Regions from separate parts of the Hafnia paralvei genome, predicted to be linked through region 2. Evidence: predicted binding sites of a transcription regulator. Region 2 holds the regulator's gene; each other region holds the start of a gene.

Region 1 (5,410 bases), 730 kb from region 2:
TGTCATACAGCGTCACGGCTGGCAGTTGCTCAGTATTGCTCTGGTTGGCTTCCATACGGCCAATGTAACGAATACCCGCACCAATGGTGAGACCACGAAGGAAAGTGTCGTCAATGGTGTAGTTAGCCCATGCGCTGGCGTTATCCTTCGCTGTTTGTACCGGACGGTTACCAATCAGTGACTTGTTGGCATCCTCGGTGATTTTCACGTCGGTGTAGGCATAGTTTGCCGTTAACAGCAGGTTTTCTAGCGGTGAGGTACGAATTTCGAATTCATAACCTTTCGACTCAATTTCACCACTCTGGTATTTCTCGTAAGGGTCTACGCCGTTCGGATTGGAGGTTAGCGCATTCTCTTTTTTGATATCAAACACGGCGGCCGTGAAGATAGTGTTTTGGCTTGGTGTTGCAAATTTCACCCCACCTTCCCACATCTTGCTGGTTTCAGGTTTGTAAGAACCCCCGCTTTTGTTACGTCCTGCTAAAGGCTCAAAGCCTTCGGAGTAGGCAACATACGGAGAAATACCGTTATCAAAGTGGTACATCGCGCCATAGCGTTGGGTGTACTTACTCTGGCTGAAGGTTTCGTCAGTATCGGCACCGTATTGCAGGCCGTAGGTGCGTTTTTCGTATTGGTCATAGCGACCACCGGCGAGAATCGTTAGCTTGTCGAGATCGATTGAATCCTGCCAGTAATAACCATTCTGATGCATGCTGTAGCGCACGTTGGTTGCCAGAGAGGGATCCCATGCAATATTGCCACGATTAATTTCACTGTTGTCGCGGTCAAAGATATCGATGCTTGGTGCCACGGCATCTTGATATTCAGTCTTGTTGTTCTGCCACTGATAATCGAAGCCCAACAATACGTTATGGCGCAGGAATGCGGTATCAAACTTACCGGCAATCTGGTTATCAATATTGAAGGAATCCATGCTTTCGTCAGTCATATACATACGACGGCCTAGAGTACGGCCATCAGCAGCCAATCCAGTACTGTAAGTATTTTCCTGATAAGCCGTGATGTGCATGAAGCGGGCTTTCTGGGTGAATGACCAATCATCATTGAAGCGGTGGTCATACTGGTAGCCAACAGACTCTTGTTTGCGTTTGTACGCTTCCCAATTGTGGTCACCTAAATAGACATCCGTAGGCAATTTGCCATAAGGCGAGTATTTAAATGTGCCTTCGCCCGGCAGGGACGTGTATACACCCGCCTTAGGATCGTTTTGCAGGAACGCTTGTACTAACAGACTATTATTATCGTCGATATCCCAACGTAGCGAGGGCGCTAATAAATAACGTTCATTCTTGGAGCCTTCAGCCTGTCCATCAGATGCGCCCGCTAAACCGACAAAACGATAGCTGACATCGCTGTCGCCAATTTGTCCGGTAGAGTCGATTTTTCCCTCACGGCGATTATCGCTGCCGGTATCAAATTCAACGTCGGTATTTTGGATTTTCTGCGGTTTCTTGCTGATCATATTCACGATACCGCCAGGCGAGGCGTTACCGTATAAAACGGATGCTGGGCCTTTCATCACTTCGATGCGATCCAACATGTAGGTATCTACCTGGCCCTGAATGTTCCATTCGTTATAAGGCAGTTGTAAGCCATCGAGGTAGTTTTCGCTGTTTTTAAAACCGCGAATGGTGAATTCGTCAAAGCGGGTGATTGCACCGCCACGGTTTTCGGTGGTGACACCAGACACATAGCGCAATGCTTCGTTGAGTGAGCTAATCCCACGCTCGTCCAGTTCTTGTCCTTCAACAGTATTGATTGTCTGAGGAGTATCCTGAGCGGTCAGATCTGATTTAGTCCCGGTGTTTTCATAGCTTCCTAGAGGAGGAAGACTGGCTTTGGCGCTAACGACGATTTTGTCTTCATTGCCAGAGGTTGCTGTATCAGCTTCTGTGGCCGCAAAGGCACTCAAAGGGAGGAATAAGCAGCCGATGGGTAACGCGGCTTTTAACGAAGAGCAAATAAACGCATTGTATTTCATCTAATGATCCCTGCTTGAAAAGCACGAAAATCTAATAATTAATTGTGAGCTCTCTGGCCATCGCTGGTTGTTATCCAGTCAATGACATCGCTTTATTAAATGCGATACAGAATGATAATTATTCTCGTTAGCTTTGGTAGCTTTTATTCAGGGAAAAAAGGAAAAACTATTTTTCTTTGTGATCTTTGTCACATATTAATCATTGTTTATCATGATTAACCTTATAAACATCATTGAATTTAATGAGTTAGTGTCATTAAAACGCAATATCTTAATGTGTTTTTAATCTAAGGAAATGCTGTTTTAGCTGAGGGGTTGCATGGCTAAGAGATAAACTAACAAGAGGGGATACAAAATATGAGCGAGTTACGATGATATAGGTTGAAGATATCAACCTATATCAAAGAAAGCTTAGTTAACCGTTGCATGAACTAGAGTTCAGCGATGCAAGACTGACTAGATTAAATCACCAGCTTTTGGATCGGCACCATATTGGTTGTCTCCGCGAGTACCTTCTTTGCAAAGAGTAATCAGCATGATGATAGGGCCAACAAGCGGTATCAGGGCAATGAAATAAAACCAGCCTGAATGGTTGGTGTCATGCAATCTTCTGGCGATGACAGCCAGACTTGGGATAAGTATGACTAATGAATAAAGTATCGATAATATGCTAAAGATAATAACCAGCATACTATCTGAAAATATACTCATTAACACAAATAATACAATGCTGATAATGGAAGAAAACAGGGTAAACATCCAATATTCTTTGCGGCGAGCACGGCCATTGAAATTAGCGTAATTTTCTTTTACTACTTTGAGAAACCATTCCATGTCTAAAACTTCCTTGCGAATAAGTTGAAATAACATGGCTATAATAGTTTTTTTTTAAAGAAGTTTTTCTTATTTCAACATGAAGTGATGCTTAAGTTTAACTGGGTTATTGAATGATAAAATTATTTTTTAGCTGTTCTATTTTTGTATCCAGCCCATAGTGATTATCTCCTTTTGTTCCTTCTTTACAGAGAAAGATAAGCAGAACGATAGGTCCAACAAATGGAACGAAAGAAATAAAATAAAACCAGCCGGACTGGTTGGTATCGTGTAGCCTTCTGACGAGAACGGCTAGATGTGGGATTAGCGTGACAAGCATATACAGTATGAAGAGAATAGCGGTGAAACCCGAAACATCAGTTTCAAATGTCATGGAGATATATAGAGTGAGTACCAGTATAAGCGTATGGAAGAGTGAAAACATCCAATACTCTCTACGGCGAGCGCGGCCATTAAACGTCGCGTAATTCTTCAATACATTAATATACCAATTCATCGAATCAAATCCCTTGATTTAAAGAGGGGATAGGATACTCGACAGATAACCAATAAGCCTGACCTTGATCAATAAGCCAGCTATTTTTAATGGCATTTTTAACGCAAAAATAATTACTCTAAATTTAATGGGCAATCACCGCACTCTTTCATTTTAGGCAGCTTATAGCGTTGGCAGCAGGTGCGGCGCTGAATAGTACCATTACGCATCAGAACAGTACGATAGAGTGGATTCTCTTGCCCATTTGGAAATGCGGCAGTGAAGAATAGCGCATGTTCTAGCTGAGAAAAGGTGGCATCGCCAAGAAGCGGGCGAAGTTCCCCCAAATACCAGTGCATCACATAACCAATGTTGCTCCACATGAGCTTGGCGTTTAAAACCCCCTGCCGTGCAATCGCATTGACTGCCGGAAGCAAATGACGTTCAACCAGTGACACGATCCTCTGCAGAGGTGTGCTATTGCGAGTCTCGCCGGACATCAATTTTGGATAATAGATAAATGCCTCAGGCCGTCCACTATCGTGGAAACGGACTTTGAACTGGCGGATATGTGGATCTAAAGGCGCAGAATGCTGGAGTAACAGCAGCATCATGGGCGGCACCAGCAACCCAAAATACCACTGAGCCCACAGTGATTCTAACGGTTTGGCTTCTGGGCTTTTGTCCGGAAACTCGGCGTAGTGTTCATGTTGATAGCGCGACATCAGCTTGGCGTATGTTCCTGTAGCGGACCACTGCATAGCGGATAAATCATGGCTAGACGCAGTTTCATCAATCAAAAACGTTGTCAGGAAATGAGGATAATGCTGGCTGAAAAGCGCGGTTAACTCTTCCGCTTCTGGCGGAAAAGCGGGAAATACCGCAGGAAGGTAGGTATCGAACTCAGTCAGCGCAGTTATCTTCACCAAAGCATCCTAGAAAGCATGGATAAAAACGCAATAATACTGATAACCATTATCAATCGCAAGAATGCGAAGCGAAAAATGCGGTGAGGGTAGAAAGGGATAAATGTTAGCGCGCTAAGAGTGTGCCCTTGGCTGCATAGCGTTACGGATATAGAAAAGGTGGAAATAATTCTATTTGATACTATGAAAAATAGAATTATTTAAGACTCGGTGCTGCTGTCTATATTTGAGTGATTGACCTGCGGTCATATCCGTAGCGTATATAAACAGCTAGGCTACTTTTTGCAGTGAAACTCTATTACGACCTTTTTGCTTAGATAAGTACAGTGCCTGATCGGCGCGAGCGATAGCATTCTCTAAATTATTATTGTACATCTCTGAAAGACCAGCCGAAATGGTGACTACGCTGTACCCATTTGGCTGGTATTCATTTATCAGTGCTAATTGTTCCACATGCGAACGAATATGTTCACAGATTTGGATAGCTAATGTCTCAGATGCATCGCGTAAAATAAGTAAAAACTCTTCGCCGCCGTAGCGAACCGCTAAATCTCTACTGCGTACGGCTTCCTTGATAATCTGAGCAATGGCCGTCAATGCGGTATCACCATACTGATGTCCATAATGATCGTTATAAAGCTTAAAAAAATCGATGTCTATCATCACAACAAAATCTTTGTGCTCAGTCGCACAGTCGTTACTCATGTGATGAAATTGAAATTCTAGACCACGACGATTAAGTAACGTAGTGAGTGGGTCAATCATGCTGAGATCGCTGAAACGGGCCTTATCGCGTTCAAGCTGGTTTACTAATTGACGTGTGAAAGCCTCGCGCCTGCGAGTTATAACGCGGTGAAGGGATAGCGCGATAATGGGCAGTGCCAATACGAATAAGATACGCGTCATATTATGGAAATCTTCTAAAATAATGACGGTAATCGCTACAGGGATGGCATTTAGGCAAAAGGCCAATAAATTGTCAGAAAGAGTCACCGCAGCAATAAAAAAAACGCTGAACAAATTGATTAATAAAAATTCATGCCCGCTTACATCGACATGTCGATATTTTACCGCAATATGAAATGACCACAGTATCCCCAATACCAGTGCAGCAATATTGAGTTTTAACAAGTATTTTTCACGATGCCATATCAAAGATATGGCAGAAAGTAG
Region 2 (5,410 bases):
GGCTGCGTGTAACCAGTCCGTCATCACTTTAACCAGCGACAGCGATATCAAAGCAAAAGATTGGGCGATTTATTTCCATAACCCGCGCCAAGTGCTTGATGTGAAAAACGATCAGTTCAAGATTACCTTTGTAACGGGTGACTTGCATAAGATCGAACCAACAGACAAATTCAAAGGCTTCACCGCGGGGCAAGCTGTTGAGATCCCACTGATTGGCGAATATTGGCAGTTGTTTGAAAGTGATGTCATGCCGCGTTGGTATGTGACCTCCCAAGACGCCAAACCAAAAGTGATTGCGAGCACCGATACTGAAGATTTGCGTCAGTTTGTAACACCATTTGCTGGTGATTTGTGGAAGCGTACCAAGGACGACAAAAACGTCCTGATGGTGCCAGAAACCCGTTTCGACAAAAACGCCGATGTTAAGCAGTTGCCAGCCCAAAGCCTGCGTGGCCAAATTATGCCAACGCCGATGGAAGTGAAAATTCATCAGCAGGATGTGGATTTGAGCAAGGGCGTAGCATTGGATCTTACCGTGCTAAACAAAGCCACTGCGGAAGCCGCTCAGCAGCGTTTTGCTCTGTTGGGGGTGAAGGATAATGCCAACGGTTACCCCATCAAAACCACCATTGCCGCGAAATCATTCAAAGGTGACTTGGCCGTGCCTGGTGCTTATGAGCTGAAAATCGGGCCTAAGGGTACCGAAGTGATTGGTTACGATCAGGCAGGTGTATTCTATGGCCTGCAGTCCATCCTTTCTCTGGTACCGAGTGACGGTAGCATGAAGATTGCAACCTTAGATGCGAAAGATGCTCCTCGTTTCCAATACCGCGGCATCTTCTTAGATATCGGGCGTAACTTCCATTCCAAAGAAGCAGTACACCGTCTGTTAGACCAGATGGCGGCTTATAAAATGAATAAATTCCACTTCCATCTGACAGACGATGAAGGTTGGCGTATTGAGATCCCTGGCCTGCCAGAACTGATCGACGTAGGCTCTAAACGTTGTCACGATCTGAGCGAAAAAGAGTGTCTGCTGCCGCAGCTTGGCTCTGGTCCAGATGCGAACAACAACGGTACAGGGCATCTGACCCGCGATGAGTATATTGATATTGTTAAATACGCTCAGGCTCGCCAGATTGAAGTGATTCCAGAAATCGATATGCCTGCACATGCCCGTGCAGCGGTGGTTTCTATGGAAGCGCGCTATGACAAACTGAAAGCCGCTGGGGATGAGAAGGGGGCCAACGAATTCCGTTTGGTTGACCCAACGGATACCTCAAATACGACCTCTGTGCAGTTCTACGATCGTAAGAGCTATTTGAACCCTTGTTTGGATTCATCTAAGCGCTTTGTCGACAAAGTGATCGGCGAGATTGCTCAGATGCATAAAGAAGCGGGCCAACCGCTGACGACGTGGCACTTTGGCGGTGATGAAGCGAAAAATATCCGCTTAGGGCCAGGCTATCAGGATAAGAATGGCAAAATTGAGCCAGGTAAAGGCATTATCGATCAGAGCAAAGAAGATAAGCCTTGGGCTCAGTCTCAGGTTTGTCAGACGCTGATTAAGAGCGGCAAAGTCGAAGACATGGAACACTTGCCAAGTCACTTTGCGATCGAAGTTAGCCAGATCGTCAATAAGCACGGTATTGAAAAAATGCAGGCGTGGCAGGATGGTCTGAAAGACGCTAAAGACTCCAAAGCGTTTGCGACCAAGCGTGTGGGCGTCAACTTCTGGGATACTCTGTATTGGGGCGGCTTCGACACCGTCAACGATTGGGCGAACAAGGGCTATGAAGTTACCGTCTCTAACCCAGACTACGTCTATATGGACTTCCCATATGAAGTGAATCCGCAGGAAAACGGCTACTACTGGGGAACTCGCTTTAATGACGAACGCAAAATCTTCAGCTTCGCGCCAAATAACATGCCACAGAATGCGGAAACCTCTGTAGACCGCGACGGCGCATTCTTTACTGCCAAGAGCGATAAGCCATGGCCGGGAGTGTATGGTCTTTCGGCTCAGCTGTGGAGTGAAATCACACGTACTGACGAAATGATGGAATACAAAATCTATCCTCGTGTAATGACTGTCGCAGAGCGTTCATGGCATCGCGCTGGTTGGGAACAGGATTACAAAGCGGGTCGTGAATACAAGGGCGGAGAAACTAATCTGGTTGATAAGAAGTCTCTGCTCAGCGACTGGCAGCGCTTCGCCAACCTGATGGGGCAGCGTGAGCTCGCTAAGATGGACAAAGCCGGTATTGGCTATCGTCTACCGGTGCCTGGTGCCAAAGTTGTTGGCGGTAAACTGGAAGCGAACGTCGCTCTGCCGGGGATAGGGATTGAATATTCTGTAGATGGTGGCAAACAGTGGCAGCGTTACGACGCGAAAGCTCAGCCAACGGTTTCCGGTGATGTTCAGATTCGCTCAGTTAGCCCAGATGGCAAGCGTTACAGCCGTGCAGAACCCGTGCAGGCTTAATCTGTAGGAAAGTGTTCCCTGCTCTGCATAGGGGAGGGAACACGGAATAAAATGGTTTTATCACTGCGTTTTAATCATTGGGTCGGATAAACCTGATAACACGTTGAGCTGTGAGTTGTTTCGCCCCTTGCCTGAGGGGCTTTTTTTCGCCTGTCACTTTTATTTGCAACCTTTGGCTACAGCGTCACTACCGCAAATTTTAGGCAATAAAAAAGCGACCCTAAGGTCGCTTTATGCTGCTGAAAATACAGGTTTACGCTTTGCTGTCGTGCAGCGTCTCATCTTCACGGCAATCACCTTCCGAGCAGTGACCATACAGGTACAGGCTGTGGTTAGTGAGCTGAATACCATATTTTTTAGCAATTTCATGCTGACGCTTCTCGATGGAATCGTCGCTAAACTCAATCACTTTGCCACAATCCAAGCAGATCAGGTGATCATGATGGTGTTGCTGAGTCAGTTCGAATACAGATTTGCCGCCTTCGAAATTGTGGCGAGTAACAATACCCGCGTCGTCAAACTGGTTTAAGACACGGTACACGGTTGCCAGACCGATTTCTTCACCCATATCGATCAGCTTCTTATACAGGTCTTCTGCGCTGACGTGGTGGCAAGTTGGATCTTGCAGAACTTCCAGAATCTTAAGACGCGGAAGCGTGACTTTAAGTCCAGCCTTCTTTAAAGCAGTATTGTTATCTGTCATTCGGATTCTGTCCCGTTACTTGGCTCGGAGACGTTTAGGATAGACTGCATTTGCTGCCAGCGTTGCCTTAATTGTCACCGAACTGAAAATATAATTGAGATTCATTATAAAGCTGATAGCGGTAAATGGGAACCGCGGCGTGTTAACAACTTGGGCGTAATTACACGGTGGAAATAAAACGTAACACACTGACAAATATGTGACTCTGCTGACTGTGGGCGTCATAGCGGGAAAAATGAGTTACACAAATGTTGCAAACTGCTTTCACCAATCGCTGAAATACCCGCAGACTTTCATGGTCTGCGGGCACAATTTCATTTTAGCCAGTAATCTCAGACAGGCTCATTTCATCAGAAATCTGTTTTACCCACGCATCAACGCGAGCTGCGGTCAGTTCAGGTTGACGGTCTTCATCGATAGCCAAACCGACGAAGGTTTTATCATCAACCAGTGCTTTAGACGCTTCGAAATGATAGCCCGCTGTTGGCCAGTGGCCTACGATAGTTGCCCCACGAGGTTCGATCAGATCGCGGATAGTCCCCATCGCGTCGCAGAAGTACTCTGCATAATCTTCTTGGTCGCCGCAGCCAAACAGAGCAACCAGTTTTCCGTTGAAGTCGATCTCTTCCAGTGAGGGGAAGAAGTCGTCCCAGTCACACTGGGCTTCACCGTAATACCACGTTGGGATGCCAAGCAGAAGAATGTCGAATGCTTCGATGTCTTCTTTGCTGCTTTTGGCAATGTCATGAACTTCAGCAACGTCTTTTCCGAGTTGCTTTTGGATCATCTTAGCGATGTTTTCCGTGTTGCCCGTGTCGCTGCCAAAGAAAATGCCTACGATTGCCATGTCGCGTTTATACCTTTTATATCAAATAATTAAACTAGATTCTTGAAAAAGACCAGTACGTACTTTACGCACTATAGCACTTTCAACCGCATTGATTTGTCGTCATTGTGTGCTGGCGGCGTTAAGATTTTAAAATTTGATCGAGCAAAATTTGTTCAATCAATTCACTGCGGCTAATATTTTGTTCCTGAGCCAGACGATTCAGCATTTCAACCGCTTCTTCGTTAATTTTCAGCTCGACACGACGCAGTCCTTTCACTTTATCGCGGCGCAGTTGGTTGCGTTTGTTAATTCTTAGCTGTTCATCCCGGGATAACGGGTTGGTTTTTGGGCGACCCGGACGACGTTCATCTGCGAACAGATCCAGAGTCGTGCGGTCCGTTTGTTCTTTGGCCATATCAGGTAGCGGTACTACAAGGAGAATTTTGAATCTGCGTAACGAATCAGATCATGATTAACATACTAGGGCCATTCACCCTTTACCGGCACTATCCTTAAACAGCAAAACAGCCTGCCAGAATAATAGCGCGCCATAATACCCTAGCCCCCCCAGCGGCGACAATCCTTAATCTTGCTTACCTTACTGACGTCAGATGGTTTTTTCTTCAGGGATGTTGGCATGAGGGTGTTTCTCTCGGCTTTTACACTTGTATTAGAGATGCAGAGAAAGTGGGGCTAGCGCAGGCTCACCCCAGATTTGAGCTAGGATTTTAGATATCAGAATCTAGAAAGCGGTGCAGCGTGCGTAACACCAGTTCGGGTTTTTCTGCATGTAGCCAGTGCCCAACGCCTGCGATGACATGGGCGCGGGCATGAGGGAACTGGCGCGCAATCGCCTCGCGATGGCTGTCCTGAATGTACGGGGAAAGCCCCCCTTTGATAAACATGACGGGGCCTTGATAAGGCGCAACGTCTTGCCAACCAACGATGTTTTCGTATTGCTCCCAAAGCGCCGGCACGTTAAATAGCCATGCACCGTCCTGAAAGGATTTCAGCAAAAACTGTATAACGCCTTCTTCCTGAAGATAGTGACGCATGACGTCTGCGGCGTCTTGGCGACGCGTTACCTGTGAGTCGGTGACGGCGTTGATGGCGGTAAAAATGGTGTCATGGCGGCGAACTTTGTAATCGACCGGTGCAATGTCCAACAACGCCAAGCGACGAATACGTTCGGGGGCGAGCGCGGCAAGCGTCATTGCCGCCTTACCCCCCATCGAATGACCGATCACGTCGAGCTGTGGAAGTGACAAATCATCGATGAGTTCTAGCAGATCTTCGGCCATCGCGGCATAGTCCATACGCTCAGAACGCGGCGAGTGACCGTGGTTACGCATATCGACCTGAATAATTTTGCGGTCGCTACGCAAGTCTCTTC
Region 3 (5,410 bases), 1.4 Mb from region 2:
AACAGATCGCCGTGGCAAATATTGGCATCAAGAGAATCGTTGGGGAAACGCGTCATCTTTTGCAACTGCGTAGGTTTTTGAGCCGCGAGCCCAAAGCGTTCATCAAAGAGTGAATTACCCACCGAAACCGTGATAGTGAGGTTATCTGGATAGATATCCGGCCCCATGATCCCTGAATCCAGCGGAGGCAATTTGGCATCGGCATGCGGTGCTTTGCCGCCGTGCGTCAAAAATGCTATCCGCTCGGTGAGTAACTTCATTAAACGCTGTAAATCTTCTGCGTTGGTCGCCAACACATCAAAAGCAACCAACATCGCCGATGCTTGCTGCGGTGTCAGCACACCGGTCTGATGTTCACCATAAAACGGCTGTTTCTGCCAGCGTGCATTTTTCGGTGACGTCGCCGTCGCCAGAGGCTTGGTTCCCGTATCTGCTTTGACCGCGCCACCGAGCGCGAGCGCGCTGCCCAGCGCCCCTGCGCCAATCAATAAACGACGGCGAGAAGGCATTTCTGCCCCCCCAGTCAGCCCGGTGACCGGGCATCCTTTACCACTCATCTTTCCAACCTCAAAACGTTGCTTTTAATCGAGACCTAAAACACCGCGCAGCTGCGCTAAATCTTCTGCCAACGCCGTAATTGGGCCTTTCATCGCGTTGCGATCGGCAGCGGTCAGCTTCTCATAGGATTCATAGCCATCTTTGGTACGATATTTATCCAAAATGGCGTCAACGGTTTTAAAGTTGGCATCAATTTTTGCCAGCAGTTGCGGGTTAGCTTTTTCCAACATTGGGCGCAGCAGGTTAACGATTTTCTGCGCACCATCGACGTTTGCACGGAAGTCCCACAGGTCGGTACGACTGTAGCGATCTTCTTCACCGCTGATTTTGCTGGCAGCCACTTCTTCAATCAAACCCGCCGCGCCGCCAACCACTTTGCTTGGGGCGAAAGTTAAGGTTGTCACACGGTTTTGCAGCTCAAGCACGTCTTTCATCAAGCGGTCAGCGTAGCCATCAGCCCCTTTGGTGGTTTTGTCACCAAACAGCACTTTTTCCAAACGATGGAAACCGGTGAAGTTAGGATCCTGTGCTTTTTGCTCATAGTCGTCTTCGCGCGCATCGATGCTGCCATCAAGATCGGAGAACAACTCAGCAATCGGTTCAATTCGCTCATAGTGCTGGCGCGTAGGCGCATACAGTTTTTGCGCCGTGGCTAAATCACCCTTTTTCACGGCATCAGTGAATGCTTTGGTCTGTTCCACCAGCTGTTTCACTTCTTGCATCACGTAAACTTTGTACTCAGCAATGGGACCTACCAATGCCATAGCATCCGTTTTTGCAGCCGTCGCACCGTCAACAGCTTGAACAATAATTTTGCCCTTAGGATTGCTGAGCAAACCACAGGTCATATCGTATTCACCCGGTTCTAAAGTTGCTGTCATTTTTTGGGTAAAACCGGGAGCAATATTTTCGCGCTCCTCCACGACCATCACGCCTTTGAGAATTTCCCACTCCAGCGCCTTTTGGCTGTTGTTATGCACAATGAACTGGGTTTTCCCGGCAGGAATGGTCAGCGTCATTGGCTCACATTGTTTGTCGTTAACTGAAATTTTGACCTGAGGCAGCGCTTCAGCCGCCAAAGCCGCAGTGGTAGGCAGCGCCAGCAGAGCAAGAGATAACGCGGTGCGGCGGAAAATCTGGATGGACATAACGGTGACTCCCTGACAATTTGTTCAATATTATTTGGTTTTAATTAACGTGACTGACTCGCGTTACGGTTCGCCGCTTCATCAACGGCTCGCTGCGGCATGAAGAAGAAAATCAGTGCTGGTATGAGATAGAGGAAATACACCAGAACTTCGCTGACGGTCGGTGCTTCCTGATAACCGAAAATACCTTCGAGCAACGTTCCCAGAAGTGAATGAGTCGAGAGCACATCGGTGAAATTAAACGCAATATCTTGCAGATAGTTCCAAAGCCCGGCTTCGTGGAAAGCGCGGATGGCTCCGGCTGCTAAGCCTGCGGCAACAAACAGAATAAATAGGCTGGTCCATTTAAAGAACTTAGCCAAATGCAGTTTTACGCCGCCCCAATAGATCATCATACCGACAATGATGGCGCACACTAATCCGAGCACCGCACCAATCGGAGCCTGAATGCCGACATCTTGCTGAAAGGCTGCCAGCAGGAAAAACACGGATTCCAGCCCTTCGCGCGCAACGGCAAAAAACACCATCGCGACTAACGCCCATCCCTGCCCTTTACCTGCATTTAGTGCGTTGTCTATCGCGCCTTCTAAGTGTGTTTTTACCGAGCGAGAAACTTTACGCATCCAAAAAACCATGTACGTCAAAATACCGACCGCAACGACGGCGACAATCCCTTCAAACAGTTCTTGCTGTTTTTGGGGAAACTCACCGGTGGTCTCATTAATAAAAATGCCTAACCCTAAGCAGAGAGCCGCAGCCAAAATAACGCCGATCCACACAATGCCTAGCCATTGAGCGCGTTGGGTACGTTTTAAATAACTGGCGATAAGGCTTACGATCAGTGCAGCTTCAAGCCCCTCGCGGAACATGATGAGGAATGGGACAAACATGTTTTCTCTCTTGCTTGCGCGTAACGCGCATGTAAAGAACGGTAAAAATAATGATACCGATTATCATTACGATCAATAAAAAAACAAGCGCCCAATGCATAATATTTGTGAATTAAAGTGTAGCCAGTTGTTACTCATGGGTATTTGAAATGAAAATAATTTTTAAAAACAAACGAATAGCTTGAACGAAGAAGATAGCCTACTGATATTGAGCTCAGCGTTTGTTCAAAAAAGGTCACTAAAACCGTCGGATATTTTTGCTATCTATCCCAGCTGCGCTGGCCTAACTTATAAAAGTTAAGTATTTGGAGACTGAGCTAATTCAATTGGATAGCTCACTATCAACGAACATTCATTCTGCTTTATTTAGGAGAGTAAAATGTCTTTCACAATGGGTGATAGCGTTCAAAAGATCGGCGGAGGTCCGCGTATGACCGTTTTGGCTGTGAACGGTGATGAAATCACCTGCGTCTGGAATGAGCTAGGTAACGAGAGAAAAGAGACTGTCGATGCCAAGGTGCTAACGCTATACCACGAAGAAGGTGATTTTGGCGTGTGTTAAAGCACTCCCCACAACGCCACACTATTTCTGTGTGGCGTCTAATAACTTCCATGAATTTTCAATATCCTACCTCATTAATCCATTTCGTGAGCTTAAGGCTATCTTAAGTTTAGTTAGGTAAATTTGCCTGATACCAACAGCGTTTTCGCTTATTTTTCGGTTTTGTCATGACAGCAAAAGCCGTTTACTTGCATTTCAGGAGCGTTTCCCTTGCAGCGAAAGGTTTTGAAAGTCAGCTTTTTGTCGCTGACTATTATTCTGGCGATTTATTTTACTCTGGTAGTTAACCTGCCAATCCTGCTGCATTTTTATCATATCCTCACATCGCTGGATAACTATAAACTCGGCTTTGCTATATCAATTCCGCTGGTATTGATCGCCGCACTCAACTTTGTCTTTACCCCTTTTACGTTTAAACCAATTTTTAAACCCTTTTTCTGCATCGTGCTGGTAATCAGTGCCTTTGCAAGCTATGCACAGCTGAAGTACAAAATTATTTTTGATCGTTCAATGATTGAGAATATTTTTGAAACTAACTCTGCGGAAGCCTCTTCATACTATAATTTCTCGGTTGTGCTGTGGGTGCTGTTTACCGGTATTTTGCCCTGCATCCTGCTGATGAAAACCCAGATTGTCTACGCTCATGGCGTCATTGCGCGTTTGGGGCTACGCCTCGTATCCATGCTGGTTTCTCTTCTGATCATCGCGCTCGTGGCTAGCCTGTATTATCAAGACTATGCCTCCGTAGGGCGTAATAACCGCACATTGAATCTTGAAATTCTGCCGACTAATTATCTGTACAGCGCATCGCAATACATTAACCGTCGCTATCTGACTAAGCCGATTCCCTTCCGTAAGATTGGTGACGATGCCAAATTAGTACAGAAAGCCGGCAGCAAGCCTACGCTGGTATTTTTAATTGTGGGTGAAACCGCACGAAATCAGAACCAGCAGCTACAGGGATATCCTCGCCCAACGAATCCTTATACCAGCCAAGAACCGGATCTGATCTACTTCTCTAAAGTCAGCTCGTGTGGCACCGCCACCGCAGTATCCGTGCCTTGTATGTTCTCAAATATGCCACGTACGCATTTCGACAATAATATTGCGCGTAACAGCGAAGGTTTAATGGATATCCTGCAAAAAGCGGGGGTATCAACCTACTGGAAGGACAACGACGAAGGATGCAAAGGCGCTTGCGACCGTATCCCTACACAAATCGTGCCGACCAATAGCGATAAAAATCTGTGTGACGGTGATACCTGCTACGACGCCGTATTGTTGAACGATTTAGACAAGCTCATTCCTAACGACGGAAAAAACAAAACCTTAGCATTCCATCTTATTGGTAGCCATGGGCCCACTTACTATAAAAGGTATCCAAAAGAATTCCGCTTCTTCATGCCTGACTGCCAACGTAGCGATATTGAAAACTGCACTCAGCAGCAGTTGGTTAATACCTACGACAACACCATTCGCTACACCGATTACGTGGTAAGTCAGTTTATTCAGCGGTTAAAAGGCTATGAAAAAGACTATAACGTTGCACTATATTATGTCTCTGACCACGGTGAATCCTTGGGTGAAGACGGACTCTATTTGCATGGTACCCCTTACAAATTTGCACCTGAAGAGCAGACTCGTGTCCCAATGGAAATGTGGTTGTCTGATAGCTATGTGAAAGCGCAAGGTATCGACCGTGCCTGCGTGGCTAGTCTTGCAAAAAACAGCGAGTTTTCTCACGACAATCTTTTCCACACTATGCTGTCAATGATGAATGTGCAGACGAAAGAGTACGATCCTAATCTGGATATTTTGAAAACATGCAGAACACAAAACCCGTAGCGCAGCTGCGGTGTTTAACCTGAAAAACAACGAAAGCCACGAACACGCGTGGCTTTTCTTTTACCCCAAAAAAATAATCACGTGTTCCCCTCAGCAATAGAATTCTAGCACTGCCAACATCTTGATTTATTTGTTCTAACGAACGGCAAGCGTGGACTTTATCACAGACAACCACACAAAAAAGTGGTTATCTACGCGCTTAGTTTGCTGTTTTATTCTGATGTTCATTCATGATAAAACAGTGGGGAATAAACGTTCATATTGCGAGCCTTCTAATGATTAAGTGGCCTTGGAACGCAGGTGCAAATACTCCTCTTGCCAATTACCCTTGGGAAGAGGCTTTAGCTATTCCACTGCTTTCAGCGCTTACCCCTCGTGAACTTCAGAAGCTTACGCTTATCGCCTCA

The links. Region 2 encodes Fur, which represses iron uptake genes when iron is present. Its sites were predicted from a motif close to ATAATAATGAGAACNACTATCAA; they were not measured.
Region 1: a site for Fur is predicted at 4,271-4,293, ahead of fhuF (siderophore-iron reductase FhuF). Genes of this name have one in related genera too.
Region 3: a site for Fur is predicted at 2,641-2,663, ahead of efeU (iron uptake transporter permease EfeU). Genes of this name have one in related genera too.

What each region holds. Positions count from the first base shown of each region.
Region 1 is NZ_CP083737.1:712,046-717,455, forward strand. Features, by position in the region: gene K9N75_RS03285 (TonB-dependent siderophore receptor) at 1-2,002, opposite strand, end outside; gene K9N75_RS03290 (DUF805 domain-containing protein) at 2,459-2,836, opposite strand; gene K9N75_RS03295 (DUF805 domain-containing protein) at 2,943-3,332, opposite strand; gene fhuF (siderophore-iron reductase FhuF) at 3,446-4,237, opposite strand; gene K9N75_RS03305 (GGDEF domain-containing protein) at 4,508-5,410, opposite strand, start outside.
Region 2 is NZ_CP083737.1:1,437,494-1,442,903, forward strand. Features, by position in the region: gene K9N75_RS06785 (beta-N-acetylhexosaminidase) at 1-2,485, shown strand, start outside; gene fur (ferric iron uptake transcriptional regulator) at 2,739-3,188, opposite strand; gene fldA (flavodoxin FldA) at 3,508-4,035, opposite strand; gene ybfE (LexA regulated protein) at 4,157-4,432, opposite strand; gene ybfF (esterase) at 4,746-5,410, opposite strand, start outside.
Region 3 is NZ_CP083737.1:2,881,783-2,887,192, forward strand. Features, by position in the region: gene efeB (iron uptake transporter deferrochelatase/peroxidase subunit) at 1-557, opposite strand, end outside; gene efeO (iron uptake system protein EfeO) at 582-1,706, opposite strand; gene efeU (iron uptake transporter permease EfeU) at 1,751-2,596, opposite strand; gene K9N75_RS13695 (GDFGVC terminal motif YodC-like protein) at 2,976-3,158, shown strand; gene K9N75_RS13700 (phosphoethanolamine transferase) at 3,369-5,003, shown strand; gene mtfA (DgsA anti-repressor MtfA) at 5,279-5,410, shown strand, end outside.